Regions from separate parts of the Glycomyces sp. NPDC050141 genome, predicted to be linked through region 2. Evidence: riboswitches for the same ligand, from Rfam matches in the RefSeq annotation. Region 2 holds a riboswitch; the other holds the start of a gene.
The links. Region 2 has a riboswitch for thiamine pyrophosphate ahead of ACZ60M_RS24720 (ECF transporter S component). Riboswitches for the same ligand answer to the same signal wherever they lie in the genome.

Region 1 (7,413 bases), on a different contig from region 2:
GCCGCGCGACATCGACCAGGCCGCGCGCATCGACGGCGCGGGGGAGTTCCGGATCTTCCGGTCCATTGTGCTCCCGAACGCCGTTCCCGCCCTGCTCACCCTGGGGCTCTTCACCTTCGTCAACAACTGGAACGACCTGCTGTGGCCGCTGGTGTTCACCACCGACGCGGAGATGGGCACGATCACCTCGGGCCTGACGCAGCTCACCGGGCCCAGCGGCATCGTGCCGCACGGGGTGATGATGGCCGGCTCGCTGATCGCGATCCTGCCGCTCGTCATCGCGTTCCTCTTCATCCAGCGGCGTTTCATCGAGAACATCGCAACGACAGGACTCAAATGACCGGCTCCCCCAACTGGCACCTCGACGGCCGGTTCCACTTCGCCGTCGGTGTCGAGGACACCTTCGTGCCCCAGGCCGGGCCCGGCGAGCGGCCGATCGACGAGTACGAGCTCACCGAGCACTACGAGCGGTTCCACTCGGACCTGGGCCTGGCCGTCGAGGCCGGTGCGGAACTGGTGCGCTGGGGCGTGCCGTGGCACCGCATCCAGCCCGAGCCCGGCCGCTGGGACTGGGCCTGGCTCGACCGCGTCATGGACCGGTACGCCGAGCTGAACCTCCGGCCCATTGTGGACCTCATGCACTACGGCACTCCACTGTGGCTCGAGAACCAGTTTGCGAACCCGGACTACCCGAAGCTCGTCGCCGAGTACTCCGCGCAGGTCGCCGAGCGCTACCTGCACCTGGGCGTCACCGACTACACGCCGGTGAACGAGCCGATGATCCACGCGCTGTTCTCCGGCGAGTACGCGTACTGGCCCCCGTACCTCTCTGGGACGCAAGGGCTCAGCACGATGGTCGGGCAGCTCGGCCGCGGCTTCGTGCTCGCCCAGCGGGCCATGCGCGACGTGCTCGGCGACCGCGGGGTCTTCGTCCACGTCGACGCCGGGATGCGCTACGTCGGCGACATCGACGCGCCCGAGCACCGCGAGCACGCCGCCCGCCTCAAGGGGCAGGTATTCCTCGTCGAAGACCTCGTCACAGGCAAGGTGGACAGTGACCATCCACTTGAGAAGCACCTGCGCGCCAACGGATGGGGCGACGACGACTTCGCCTGGTTCGCCGAGGCGCCCGTGCTGCCCGACGTCATGGGCGTGAACTACTACCCCCGCCACTCCACCGAGGTCTTCGAGGCCGGGGTCTTCCACGGCGGCGGCTTCCGCGACCCGCGCCCGTTCCGCGACGACGGCGTCACGGGCATGAACGAGCTCGTCCGCGAAGCCGCCGACCGGTACGGGGCGCCGGTGATGCTCACCGAGACGTGCGTGACCGGGTCGGTCGCGGAGCGGATCGAGTGGCTCGACGAGTCGGTGGCCGCGCTGCACGGGCTGCGCGCGTCCGGCGTCGACGTCGTCGGGTACACGTGGTGGCCCCTGTTCGACATGTACGAGTGGACGTACCGGCACTCCGAGCTGCCGCGCGAGGCGCACCGGCTCACCATGGGGCTGTGGCGGCTCGAGGAGACCGCTCACGGTCTTGAACGGGTCCGCACCGAGGTCGCCGACCGCTTCAGGCACCACGCGCTCGGCGAATGACCGCCCGGCCCTCGCGGGCCGGGTGGTGTCCACTTCCTGACACCGCTCTTGCGAGGACCGCTCGCGATGACGTAGCGTAGCGGCCGTAAACGAATAAAACCCACGGGAGTCCGATGCATCGGGCTGAGAGGGGACTAGGTAGTCCCGACCGTCGAACCTGATCCAGATCATGCTGGCGCAGGGAGAAGGAGCTATGCGCGCTACTCGTCTACCCCGACTTCACGTCATCACCGACACCCGCGGCCCGATCGGCCCCTTGAACGGTGCTTTCCCTCCGGAACCTTCACCGACGCGCGGCCGTGCTGAGCTGGCGTCGGCGGGCGCGCCGATCGGCGATGCGCTTGCGGTGTCCTCCGGCTCGGCCCCGGCTTCCGCCGCGCCGGATGGCTTCGCTACCTCCCGACTTGTTGGGGCGCAACGCGATCCGCTTGCCGTCGTCGAGGCGGCTCTGATCGCCGGGGCGCGAATCGTCCAGGTCCGGCCCGAGGACCACTACACCGACCGCGCGGCCTTCGACCTCGCTACTGCGATCGCCGCGCTGTGCGATCACTACGGGGCGCTCTGCCTGGTGAACGACCGCGTGCACATCGCGCAGGCGGTCGGCGCGGACGGCGTCCACCTCGGCGCCGACGACCTCCCGATCGACGCCGCCCGGCGCGTCCTCCCGGCCGCCTCGATCATCGGCGGCACCGCCCGCGACCCCGAGTCGGCGCGCGCCGCGCGTCGGGCCGGGGCCACGTACCTCGGGGTCGGCCCCGTGTGGGGCACCACGACGAAAGCCGGCCTGCCGCAGCCGATCGGGCTCGAAGGCCTGGCCGCCGTGTGCGAGGCCGTCGACCTCCCGGTGATCGCCATCGGGGGCATCACGGCCGAGCGCGCAGCGCTGTGCCGCGAGGCGGGGGCCCACGGCGTGGCCGTGGTCGGTGCGATCTCGGCTGCCGGGGACCCGCGTCAGGCGACGGCGGAACTCCTTGCGGCCGTTGGCGAGGAGGGCAGCCGGTCCGGTGCGGACGACTTCGCTGACCGTCTCCGCGGGTCCGACTCGCCCGATACCGGCCTCCTGCGAGGGACGGGCGAAGGCTGATGCGCATCGCCATCGTCGGCGCCGGATCTATCGGGCTCGCCGTCGCGTGGCGGGCCGCCCAGTCCGGCGCGGAGGTCGTCGTGCACGACCCCGACCCGGGCTCGGGCGCCTCGCGCGTGGCCGCCGGCATGATCGCGCCCGTCACCGAAGCCCACTACGGCGAGGAAGCCCTCGGCCCCTTCATGGCCGAGTCGGCCGACGCCTGGCCCGGCTTCGCCCGCGAACTCGAAGCTGCGTCGGGCCTCCAGATCGGTTTCCGCGACGTGCCGACCCTCGTGGTCGGGGTCGAGGACGGCGACCGCGCCGAGGTCGACCGCCAGGCCGAGTTGTACCGGTTCACCGCAAGGAACGTCGAGCCGCTCACGGCGCGCGCCGCGCGCAAGGTCGAGCCGCTGCTGAGCCACCGGGTGCGCGGCGGGGTGCTCGCTCCGGAGGACCGTGCCGTCGATCCGCGTGTAGTACATGACGCACTACTGGTCGCGGCCCAGCGTGCCGGGGGCGAACTGCGTGCCGGACATGTTGATGACTTGGCGGCGCTCGACGCCGACCAGGTGGTCATCGCGGCCGGATGCGGATCGGCGAGATTTGTCGGTGCCGCCACGGCCACTCGCTGGCACCTGCCGGTCCGCCCGGTGCGAGGCGCCGTCCTCCGCCTCCGCGCCGTCGGCGACCAGCCGACTCCCCGGACCACGGTGCGCGGCTTCGTGAAAGGCCACCCGATCTACATAGTCGCCCGCGACAGCGGCGAGGTCGTCGTGGGCGCCTCCAGTGACGAGCGCGGCTTCGACCGCCGCACCGGCACCGCCGGAGCCGTGCACGACCTGCTGCGCCACGCCATCGAGCTCGTTCCCGAGATCGCCGAGTACCACCTCGACGAAGTGAGCGTCGGCTTCCGCCCCGGCACCCCCGACAACCTCCCGCTCATCGGCCGCCTCGACGAACGCACCATCGCCGCGACCGGCCACTACCGCAACGGCATCGCCCTCATCCCGGCCACCGCCACCGCGGTCGCGGCACTGCTCGCCGGAGACGACACGGCCGCCCCGGCCGCCTTCGACCCGCTCCGGTTCGGGCCCCCGCGAGACCCGCGCCCGGCCGTCGAACCCACATCCGCCCAGGAGGCCGATTCATGAACATCGAGGTCAATGGCGAAGCGCGTGAAGGCATCGCGACCATCGCCGACGCCGTCGCGGCCGTCACCACCGCCCGCCGCGGCATCGCCGTGGCGCTGAACGGCGAAGTCGTGCCGCGCTCCGAATGGGACCAATACCCGCTCACCGACGGCGACGCCGTCGAAGTCCTCACCGCGACCCAAGGAGGCTAGCCATGGAACAGCGCACCATCACCCGGTCCGACGCCGACCTGAAAATCGCCGACAAGACCTTCACCTCACGCCTCATCCTCGGCACCGGCGGCGCCGCCAACCACGCCCAGCTCGCCGAGGCCATCACCGCCTCCGGCACCGAACTCGTCACGGTCGCACTGCGACGCGTCGACCCCGGCGCCTCGGGCTCCATCCTGGACGTCATCGAGCGCTGCGGCGTCGAACTCCTCCCCAACACCGCCGGGTGCTTCACCGCCGAGCAGGCCGTGCGCACCGCCAAACTCGCCCGTGAAGCCTTCGCCACCAACTGGATCAAGCTCGAGGTCATCGGCGACGAGGACACCCTCCTTCCCGACCCCGTCGAACTCCTCGACGCCGCCGAAGCCCTTGTCGCCGACGGCTTCACCGTCCTGCCCTACACCAGCGACGACCCCGTGCTCGCCCGCCGCCTCGAAGACGCCGGCTGCGCCGCCGTCATGCCCCTCGCCGCCCCCATCGGCACCGGTCTCGGCGTCCGCAACCCGCACAACATGGCCCTGATCTGCGAGAACGCCAACGTGCCCGTCATCTGCGACGCGGGGATCGGCACCGCCTCCGATGCCGCGCTCGCCATGGAACTCGGCTGCTCGGCCGTCCTCCTCGCCACCGCCGTCACCCGCGCCGCCGACCCCGCGCTCATGGCCGCCGCCATGCGCGACGCCGTCAACGCCGGGCGCGCCGCCCGCCTCGCCGGACGCATCCCCAAGCGCCACTTGGCCAGCGCCTCGTCGAGCTTCGACGGCATGGCGGACCTGTGAGCGGCGCGCACCCTTCGCTGCGGGGCCCGCGAGCCGGGGACGGGCGCACCCCGCCCGTCGCCCTCACGATCGCCGGTTCCGACTCCGGCGGCGGCGCGGGCATCCAGGCGGACCTGCATACGTTCGCCGCGCACGGCGTCCACGGCACGAGCGTCATCACTGCGATCACCGCCCAGAACACGCGCGGCGTGACCGCCGCGGAGGCGGTCGGTACGGATCTCGTTCGGGCGCAACTGGACGCGGTCCTCGGGGACTTCCGGGTCGCGGCGGTCAAGACCGGGATGCTCGGCGGGGACGCGCTGCTCGCGCTCGTCGCGCAGTACGGCGAGGCCGACCGGCTGCCGAATCTGGTGGTCGACCCGGTCATGGTCACGACGACCGGCGATTCGCTCTTCGCGGGGGACCCGGCCGCGTATCTGGCGCGGCTCGGCCCGCTCGCGACCGTGTTGACGCCCAACCTGATCGAGGCCCGGCAGCTGCTCGGCCGGGAGATCGACACGGTCGACGACATGCGCGAGGCTGCCCGCGCGCTGGCGACGTACGGCCCGCGGGCGGTGCTCGTCAAGGGCGGGCACCGCGGGGCCGGAGTGGAGGAGTGTGACGGGCACCGCGAGGCCGGAGCGGGGGAGCGCGACGATCGTGTGCCGGGCGAGGCAGGGGGAGTGCCTGGCGGTTCGGCGTCTGCGGTCGACGTGCTCTGGTGCGACGGCCAGATGCTCGACCTCGCCGCGCCGCGGGTTGCGACCCGCAACGACCACGGCACCGGCTGCACGCTCGCGGCGGCGATCGCGGCCCGGCTGGCGCTCGGTCACCCGCTGCCGCAGGCGGTCGCGGGTGCGAAGGCCTACGTGACGGAGGCGCTGAAGGCCGCCGCCGACTGGCGTCTCGGCCTCGGCCCGGGCCCGGTTCATCACCACGGTGTACGGGGCGCAGCCCTGTGAGCGGTTGCGGTGCAACGAGTTCGTGGGCCGGATGGCGGCCGGTTTCCGGAGGCGCTGCGGGCGGCGCCGAACTGGGCCGCTGCGCTCGGTGCCCGGCGCGGTTTTCGGGGACGCCGAAAGCGCTGCGAAATCTGTGGGCCCCCGGTTTTAACCCTGACATAAGGGTCTGACATTTCGGCGCCGCCGGGTTCGAACGGCGGGCGCTGGACGATCGATATTCGAGGAGACATCATGAACGCCAGAAGCAAGGTCTACGCCGAAGGTTCGCGGCCCGACATCAAGGTCCCGTTCACCCAGGTGGAGTTGAGCGGCGGGGAGCCGCCGATCCGGCTGTACGACACCTCCGGGCCGGGGTCCGATCCCGAGGTCGGGCTGCCGAAGCTCCGTGAGGCGTGGATCGCCGAGCGCGCCGGGGCCGCCGCCAGCAAGATCGAGCACGGCGGGGCCGAGCTCGACTGCCCGACCCAGCTGCACTACGCCAAGCAGGGCATCGTCACCCCCGAGATGGAGTTCGTGGCCGTCCGCGAAGGCCTCGAAGCCGAGTTCGTGCGCGCCGAGATCGCCTCGGGCCGGGCGATCCTGCCCGCGAACATCAACCACCCCGAGACCGAGCCGATGATCATCGGCAAGAACTTCCTCACGAAGATCAACGCGAACATCGGCACCTCCGCGGTCTCCGACTCCGTCGCCGCCGAGGTCGAGAAGCTCACCTGGGCCACCAAGTGGGGCGCGGACACCGTGATGGACCTCTCCACCGGCAAGCACATCCACGAGACCCGCGAGCACATCATGCGGAACTCCCCGGTCCCGATCGGCACCGTCCCCCTCTACCAGGCCCTGGAGAAGGTCAACGGCGACCCGGTGAAGCTCACCTGGGAGGTCTACCGCGACACGATCATCGAGCAGGCCGAGCAGGGCGTCGACTACATGACCGTCCACGCCGGGGTCCTCCTGCGCTACGTCCCTCTCGCGGCCCGCCGCGTCACCGGGATCGTCTCGCGCGGCGGCTCGATCATGGCCGCCTGGTGCCTCGCCCACCACCAGGAGAACTTCCTGTACACGCACTACCGCGAGCTGTGCGAGATCTTCGCGGAGTACGACATCGCGTTCTCCCTCGGCGACGGCCTGCGCCCCGGCTCGATCGCCGACGCCAACGACGAGGCCCAGTTCGCCGAGCTTCGCACCCTCGGCGAGCTCACCCACATCGCGTGGGAGTACGACGTGCAGGTCATGTGCGAGGGCCCCGGCCACGTGCCGATGCACAAGATCAAGGAGAACGTCGACCTCCAGCAGGAGATCTGCGGCGAGGCCCCGTTCTACACGCTCGGCCCGCTCACCACCGACGTCGCGCCCGCCTACGACCACATCACCTCCGCGATCGGCGCGGCCATGATCGGCTGGTTCGGCACCGCGATGCTCTGCTATGTGACGCCGAAGGAGCACCTGGGCCTGCCCAACCGCGAGGACGTCAAGGACGGCGTGATCGCGTACAAGATCGCCGCCCACGCCGCCGACCTCGCCAAGGGCCACCCCGGCGCGCAGGCCTGGGACGATGCGCTCTCGAAAGCCCGCTTCGAGTTCCGCTGGCAGGACCAGTTCAACCTGTCGCTCGACCCCGACCGGGCCCGCGAGTACCACGACGAGACCCTGCCCGCCGAGCCTGCGAAGACCGCG
Region 2 (7,413 bases):
GGGCGCGCGAGAGCGGGTGGTCGGGGAACTGGGGGTCGAAGGCCGGGTCGTCGCCGCGGTGGAACGGCAGGCGGGTCTGGAGCTGCGGGTCGAAGGGGTGGGGCATCGTCCAGTTGTCGAAGCCGACCTGGGCCATGAGCGTGGCCTCGCGAAGGCCGGTCATGCCGTGTTCGGTGGCGATGTACATCAACTGGGCGTACTGGGGCGCCTTCGCCAAAGTGAAAATGGCCATGAACCGCTGCCCGCTCGGCGCGTCCGGGATCGGCAGCTTGATCAGCTGGCGGATCGCGGTGACGCCGCCGAGGTTGACGGGCTCGACCTCGATGACGCAGCCCCGCTCGGCGTACATGCCGGCGAAGCCGCGCTGCAGCGCGTAGGGGTCGCGGAGCCATTCAACGGGGAACGGGGTCCCCTGGGCGACGACCACTTTGGCGACGTCGCCGGTGCGGGGGTCGGTCCAGGTCGTCGCATCCTGTTGCTGAAGACCATTGGTGTTGAAGGAGATGACCATTGGGCGACCCTAGCTCGCGACGTCCACCGGGAGCGACAGTGCACTCTGCAAACAGTGCGCCCGGTGGACGGGACCGGTCTCAGGCCTGGAGCGCGAGGGTCAGCGGGTAGACGGCGGTCGCTCCCGCTTCGCGCAGGCGCATGGCGGCGACGGTCATAGACCAGCCGCTGTCGCGCACGTCGTCGACGAGGAGCACGCTCGGCCGCGCCTCCGAGAGCGGCACCGCGAAGTCCACAGTGAACGCGTGCAGCACCTGCTGGAGGCGCTGGGCGCTGTTGGCGCGGTGCATGCCGCTGCCGGTGTCGCGGGCGCGGCCGAGCGAGCCGAGGTAGTCCATGCGGCCGAGCTTCGCGAGGCGCTGGGCGAGGCCGTCGACGAGCCTGGGGCGCGAGAGCGAGCCCATCGAGACGACCGCCGAGGGCCGGTCGGCCCAGTCCCAGGACGCCAGGACCTGCACCACGGCCTTGAACACGTCCTCGGGGACCTCCCGGTCCGCGCCGTCGGACAGGAGCTCGCGGAGCGGCCCGCCCCAGCCGATGTCCGAGAGCCGCGCGAGCGCCCGGCCCGGCTCGGCGCTTGCGCCGGCCGGGATCTTCCCCTTCAGGTCGATGCCGATGGCCTGCAAGCCGGTAGGCCACATGCGCTTCGCCTCGAACGGCACGCCCGGTTTCGACAGTGCCGCCGCCGCACCGGCCGCCGCTTCGGCCGAGACGCCGGCCTCGGTGCGGGTGCCGGTGCAGTTGTCGCAGCGCCCGCACGGCACGGCCTCGGCGTCGTCGAGCTCCTTGCGCAGGAACTCCAGGCGGCACTCGCCCGTGGCCTCGTAGGCGATCATGCGCCGCTGCTCGTGCTTGCGGGCCGCGTCCACTTTGGCGTACCGCTCGGCGTCGTACGCCCACGGCTGCCCGGTGGCCTCCCAGCCGCCCTTGACGCGGCGCACCGCGCCGTCCACATCGAGCACTTTCAGCATCATCTCGAGCCTGGTGCGGCGCAGGTCGACCCGCGTCTCGAGCGCGGCGGTCGACAGCGCGCGGCCCTCGGCGGCGAGCACGTCGAGGGTGCGGCGTACGGCGTCCTCAGCGGGGAACGACAGCGACCCGAAGTAGTCCCAGATCGCCCGGTCCTCGCTGCCGGGCAGGAGCACCACCTCGGCGCGGTCGCGGGCGCGGCCCGCGCGGCCGATCTGCTGGTAGTACGCCACAGGCGAGGACGGCGCTCCCAAGTGGACGACGAAGCCGAGGTCGGGCTTGTCGAACCCCATGCCGAGGGCGCTGGTGGCGACGAGCGCCTTGATGCGGTTGCCGAGCAGCTCCTCTTCGCGCTCAAGGCGTTCGGCGTTGTCGGTGCGGCCGGTGTAGGAGCCGACGGCGTGGCCGCGCGAGGCGAGGTAGTCGCTGACCTCCTCGGCGGCGGCCACGGTGAGCGTGTAGATGATGCCGGAGCCGTCGATGCGGGGGAGCTGCTCGTCGAGCCACGCGAGGCGGTGGGCGTTGTCGGGCATGTCGACCACCGAAAGCCGCAGGGACTCGCGGTCGAGGCTGCCGCGCAGGACGAGCGTGGCCGCGCCCTGCTTGTCCAGCTGCTCGGCGATGTCGTCGGAGACGCGGGCGTTCGCGGTGGCGGTGGTCGCCAGGACCGGGACGCTGCCGGGCAGGTCCTCGATGAACGTGGCGATGCGGCGGTAGTCGGGCCGGAAGTCGTGGCCCCAGTCGGAGATGCAGTGGGCCTCGTCGACGACGAGCAGGCCGCAACCGGCGGCGAGCTTCGGCAGCTGGTAGTCGCGGAACGCCGGGTTGTTCAGCCGCTCGGGGCTGATGAGCAGCACGTCCACCGCGTCCTCGGCGATGGCCTCGGCGATCGCGTCCCAGTCCTCTGGGTTGGCCGAGTTGATGGTGCGGGCGCGCACCCCGGCGCGCTGGGCGGCCTCGATCTGGTTGCGCATGAGCGCGAGCAGGGGCGAGACGATCACGGTGGGGCCCGCGCCGCGGCGGCGCAGGAGCGAGGTGGCCGTGAAGTACACCGCGGACTTGCCGAACCCGGTGCGCTGCACCAGGAGCACGCGCCTGCCCGGTTCGTCCTCGTCGCAGAGGGCCGCGATGGCCCGCCACTGGTCCTCGCGCAGCCGCGCGTGCTCGCCCGCGAGGGCGCGCAGCAGTGTCTCGGCTTCGTCTCTGAGCGTCGCTGTTCCTGCCATAGGGACCGTTGTACCGCACTGGTATGACCGAGGGTGACGACAGTAGGCTCGGGCCGATGGACGGTTTGGCACCGATTGATGTTCATTGGAAGTCCGGCGCCTGGACGGCGCTGCCGGTCGCGGCGGAGGAGTCGGACGGCCGACTGCTGGTCACGGCGGCCGAGGGCAGCGACGCGTGGCGGCACACCGGGTACGGCTTCGTGCACGAGGACGAGCACGCGCTCCTGGAGGACTGGGACCGCGCCCGGGCCGTCGAGGTGAGCTTCATCGCGTCGTTCGAGGCGCAGTTCGACCAGGCGGGGCTCATGGTCCGCGTCGACGCCGAGCACTGGATCAAGGCCGGGGTCGAGTACGCCGACGGCGCACCGCAAGTCGGCGCCGTCGTCACCGCCGGGAAATCCGACTGGTCGGTCGCGCCCGTCCCCGAGTGGGCCGACCGCGAGGTCACCATCCGGGCCAGCCGCTTCGACGACGCCGTCATCGTCCGCGCGCGAGTCGAGGACGAGCCCTGGCGGCTCGTGCGCCTCGCCCCGCTCGACCCGGGCGCCGAGGCCCAGGCCGGGCCCTACTGCTGCGCGCCGTCCCGCGCCGGACTCTCGGTTGCTTTCACCTCGTGGCGGCTCACGGAACCGGACGCGGCCCTGCACTAGGCGGCGTTCGCGAACCGTGGGACCCGTGGCGTCCCGACCGGTCCGATGCCGCGACACGCGGTGGTTACCGTCTCGTACTCCCGCGCCGACGCCGTGGCGGACCGCAGACTGTTCTGCGGCAAGGCACAGCACTACGCAGGAGGACACTTCATGAGCCAGAACGACTACCGCGCGAAGATGCGCACCCGGTTCGCGAACTTCGACATCGACGGCGACGGCGAGGTCACCGCCGCGGACTTCGAGGCGATGGCCCGCCGCGTCATCACGGAGTTCCAGGTCGGGGAGAACTCGCCGGAGGCGGCGGCGATCCTCGACGGCGCCCGCAAGTTCTTCGTCGGGCTCGCCGAGGCCACCGACGCCGACGGCTCCGGCTCGATCAGCGAGAGCGAGTTCCTGGAGGGCGCCGAGCAGCGGCTGCTCGACAACCCGGAGGGGTTCGATGCGATCGCGCGCCCCTGGGTCCAGAGCGTCATCGCGATCGCCGACGCCGATGGCGACGGCCGCGTCTCGGTCGAGGAGTGGGTCCGGGCGCTCCAGGCCATGGGCTCGAACGAGCGCGTAGTCGAGGCGGACCTCCAGTCGATCGACCGCGACGGCGACGGCCAGGTCAGCCTCGAAGAGGCCATGGCGGTCGTGACCGAGTACTACACCCGTGAGCGGTCCATCGACCTGTTCGCGAACGCGTAAGCACCCGACGGGCGGTTCCTCGGCTTCCGGGGCGAGGGGCCGCCCGTGCCCGCGGACGACACACCCGGCGATCTCGAGAACGCCGCCGCGCCACGGGAATGCCGATAGGGTGTGGCCGTGAACGTGGTCATCATGAAGAGCGAGAACGGCACTTATACGGGTGCGCAGGGCGGTCGGTTCTCCGCTGGGGTGTCCCGGGAATCGGCGGGATCGCAGCGTTTGTGCCTGCACCGGGTGTTCATCAAGGCGCACACCGAGACCGTCCCCCATATGCACGACGGCCACGAGTCGGCGATCTACGTCCTCGCCGGGCGCCACCAGATCCGCTACGGCGACGAACTCCAGCACCTTGCCGACCTCGAACCCGGCGACATGGTCTACATCCCGCCCGGCATGCTCCACCAGCCCGTCGTCGGCGCCGAAGACGTCACCGCCCTGGTCGCCCGGACCGACCCCGCCGAACAGGAGTCCCTGCGTCTCCACACGCCCGACCGGCAGCCGGCCACCACCGGTTCCTAGGCGGACTCCTCGTCGAGTTCGGCCGCGAGCAGCTTCAAGTCGTAGACCGACATGCGCTGCGAGCGGTCGGCGCGGCCCTTCGCGCTGACCGCCACGCCGTCGGCGCGCAAGAGGTCGGGCACGTCGCGGCCGGTGCGGCCGTCGGCCCACCGGAACCCCTCCGAGACCGTGCCGCCCGCGGTGAGGACCCGGTAGGCCCTCGCGCAGTGCCCATCCCGCATGTAGGCGCCCACCTGCCGCGGGCCCGTACCGATCAGCTCCGCCAGGTCCCCGTACGAGGTCCACGTGCCCTCCGGCAGCGCCTCCACGACCCGCCGCACCCGCTCCCAATCCGCTTCAGTCGTCACCACCGCAATCTACCGAGGCCGGGCGGCGGCCCGCGCCGAGCGTCGGGCGCCACCAGGCGGGATCGCTGCGGCTAACGAACCGCCTCCTGGTGTTAACGTCGAAGCTGACAGGGGAGCCGATGGGCTGAGAGTGCGGAACCGACCGCAGACCCTCACACCTGATCCGGGTAATACCGGCGTAGGAAGTCGTCGCCGCTGTCGCGCAATGCCCGCAACCTCGAAAGGCAAGCCCATGCCCGACAGCCCTGCCCTCCTCAACCCCGGCCGCTGGCGCACCGTCGACATCCTCACGTGCGCCGTCCTCGCCGTCGCCTTCAGCGTCGTCTTCTGGGCCTGGAACTTCGTGTGGGCCGCCCTCAGCCCCGCCCTCGCGTTCTACCCGCCGCTCGCCGCCGTCGTCTACGGCCTCTGGCTCATCCCGGCCGTCCTCGCCCCGCTCATCGTCCGCAAAGCCGGAGCGGGCGTCTTCACCGAAGGCCTCGCCGCCCTCATGTCGCTCCTCCTCGGCTCCCCGTACGGCATCACGGTCCTCTACCAGGGCCTCCTCCAGGGCCTCGGCGGCGAACTGCCCTTCGCCGCGGGCCGCTACCGCCGCTTCGGCACGCTCACCGTCCTCGCCGCCGGCGCCCTCTCCGGCGTCGCCGGAACCCTGTGGGACGTCTTCCGCTGGTACCCCGACGCCGACCTGTGGGCCTTCAAGGTCCCGTACGTCGCCATCGCCGCCGTCTCCAGCGCCATCGTCGCCGGACTCGGCTCCAAACTCCTCGTCAAGGCCATGCTCCCCACCGGCGTCCTCGACCGCTTCCCGGCCGGGCGCGAACGCCAGCGGATCTGACCCATGGTCCCGGTCGAGTTCCGCGGCTTCGCCTGGCGCCACGCCGGGCGCCGCGCCCAAGCCGTCGCGGGCGTCGACCTCCGCGTCGAACCCGGCGAGCGGGTCCTCCTGCTCGGCCCCTCCGGGTCCGGCAAATCCACCCTGCTCGCCGCGCTCGCCGGACTCCTCACCGAGGACTCCGGCGAGCAGCACGGCGATATTCTGATCGACGGCAAGTCCGCCGCCGAGCAGCGCGACCGCGTCGGCGTCCTCTTCCAGGACCCCGAGACGCAGCTCGTCATGGCCCGCAGCGGCGACGACGTCGCCTTCGGCCTCGAGAACCAGGCCGTCCCCCGCGACGAGATCTGGCCCCGAGTCCGCGAAGCCCTCGAAGCCGTCGGCTTCCCCTACGGGACCGACCGCGCCACGCACGCCCTCTCCGGCGGCGAGCAGCAGCGCCTCGCCCTCGCCGGGGTCCTCGCCCGCCGCCCCGACCTCATCCTCCTCGACGAACCCACCGCGAACCTCGACCCCGAAGGCGCCCAAGACGTCCGCGAGGCCCTCCGCGCCGCGCTCGCCGACACCGAAGCCACCCTCATCGTCGTCGAGCACCGCGTCGCCGAGATCCTCGACCTGGTCGACCGCGTCATCGCCCTCGGCCCCGGCGGCACCCTCATCGCCGACGGCCCCGCCGCGAAGGTCCTCGCCGCACACGGCGCACAACTTGCCGCCCAAGGCGTCTGGGTCCCCGGTGCGCCGCTCCCGACCCGCCCGGCCCGCGCCGCCGGAGACGTCGCGCTCCGCGGCGACGACCTCGCCCTCGTCCATCCTGGCGCCGGGCAGCCCGCCCTCGACGACGTCACCTTCGAACTGCGCCAAGGCGAACTGCTCGCCGTCACCGGCCCCAACGGCTCCGGAAAGTCCACACTGGCCCTCCTCGCGGGCGGGCTCGCCAAGCCCACGCGCGGCCGCGCCACCGTCCCCGGCGAGACCCGGCCCCTCCACCGGCTCCCCGCCCGCCGCCTCGCCACCCGCGTCGGCTCGGTCTTCCAGGACCCCGAGCACCAGTTCGTCACCGCCAGCGTGAAAGACGAACTCGCGTTCGGGCCGCGCCAAGCGGGCTGGGCGAACGACCGCATCGACGCCCGCGTCGACGAACTCCTCGAACGACTCCGCCTGGCGCCCTTGGCCAACGCCAACCCGCACACGCTCTCCGGCGGCGAGGCCCGCCGCCTCTCCGTCGCCGGAGCGCTGGCCGCCGCGCCCGGCGTGCTCCTCCTCGACGAACCCACGTTCGGCCAGGACCGGCGCACCTGGGGCGAGCTCGTCGACCTCACCGCCGACATCCGCGACGAAGGCACCGCGCTCCTCGCCGTCACCCACGACCGCGACTTCGCCGCCGCGCTCGCCGGACGCGAACTCGTCCTCGGCACCGGGCGCGTCACCGAGGAGCGCCGCCGATGACCATGTCGCTTGCGCCCGTCTGCGACGCCGAAGCGCCCATCGCCCGCGTCAACCCGGTGGCGAAACTCGCGGCCGTCGCCGCCGTCTCGACCACCGCGCTCATCGCCTCCGACTGGCTCACGCCGCTGCTGCTACTCGGCGCGCTCCTCGCGATCGTGCCCTTCAGCGGCATCCGGATCGGCGAGCTCGCACGGCGGCTGCGGCTGCTGTGGTTCGCCGCGCTGGTC

Region 1: it holds a riboswitch for thiamine pyrophosphate, as region 2 does, so the genes downstream of both, thiE (thiamine phosphate synthase) here and ACZ60M_RS24720 (ECF transporter S component) in region 2, are expected to answer to the same signal.

Annotation. Positions count from the first base shown of each region.
Region 1 covers NZ_JBVJHZ010000071.1:318-7,730, reverse strand. Annotated here, with positions in the region: gene ACZ60M_RS25075 (carbohydrate ABC transporter permease) at 1-340, shown strand, start outside; gene ACZ60M_RS25070 (family 1 glycosylhydrolase) at 337-1,593, shown strand; TPP riboswitch at 1,688-1,794, shown strand; partial or broken gene thiE (thiamine phosphate synthase) at 2,012-2,575, shown strand; gene thiO (glycine oxidase ThiO) at 2,677-3,810, shown strand; gene thiS (sulfur carrier protein ThiS) at 3,807-4,001, shown strand; gene ACZ60M_RS25050 (thiazole synthase) at 4,004-4,798, shown strand; gene thiD (bifunctional hydroxymethylpyrimidine kinase/phosphomethylpyrimidine kinase) at 4,795-5,739, shown strand; gene thiC (phosphomethylpyrimidine synthase ThiC) at 5,971-7,413, shown strand, end outside.
Region 2 covers NZ_JBVJHZ010000066.1:8,947-16,359, forward strand. Annotated here, with positions in the region: gene ACZ60M_RS24690 (hypothetical protein) at 1-511, opposite strand, end outside; gene ACZ60M_RS24695 (DEAD/DEAH box helicase) at 591-2,705, opposite strand; gene ACZ60M_RS24700 (DUF1349 domain-containing protein) at 2,762-3,355, shown strand; gene ACZ60M_RS24705 (EF-hand domain-containing protein) at 3,506-4,042, shown strand; gene ACZ60M_RS24710 (cupin domain-containing protein) at 4,160-4,561, shown strand; gene ACZ60M_RS24715 (MGMT family protein) at 4,558-4,908, opposite strand; TPP riboswitch at 5,008-5,110, shown strand; gene ACZ60M_RS24720 (ECF transporter S component) at 5,141-5,743, shown strand; gene ACZ60M_RS24725 (ABC transporter ATP-binding protein) at 5,747-7,186, shown strand; gene ACZ60M_RS24730 (energy-coupling factor transporter transmembrane component T family protein) at 7,183-7,413, shown strand, end outside.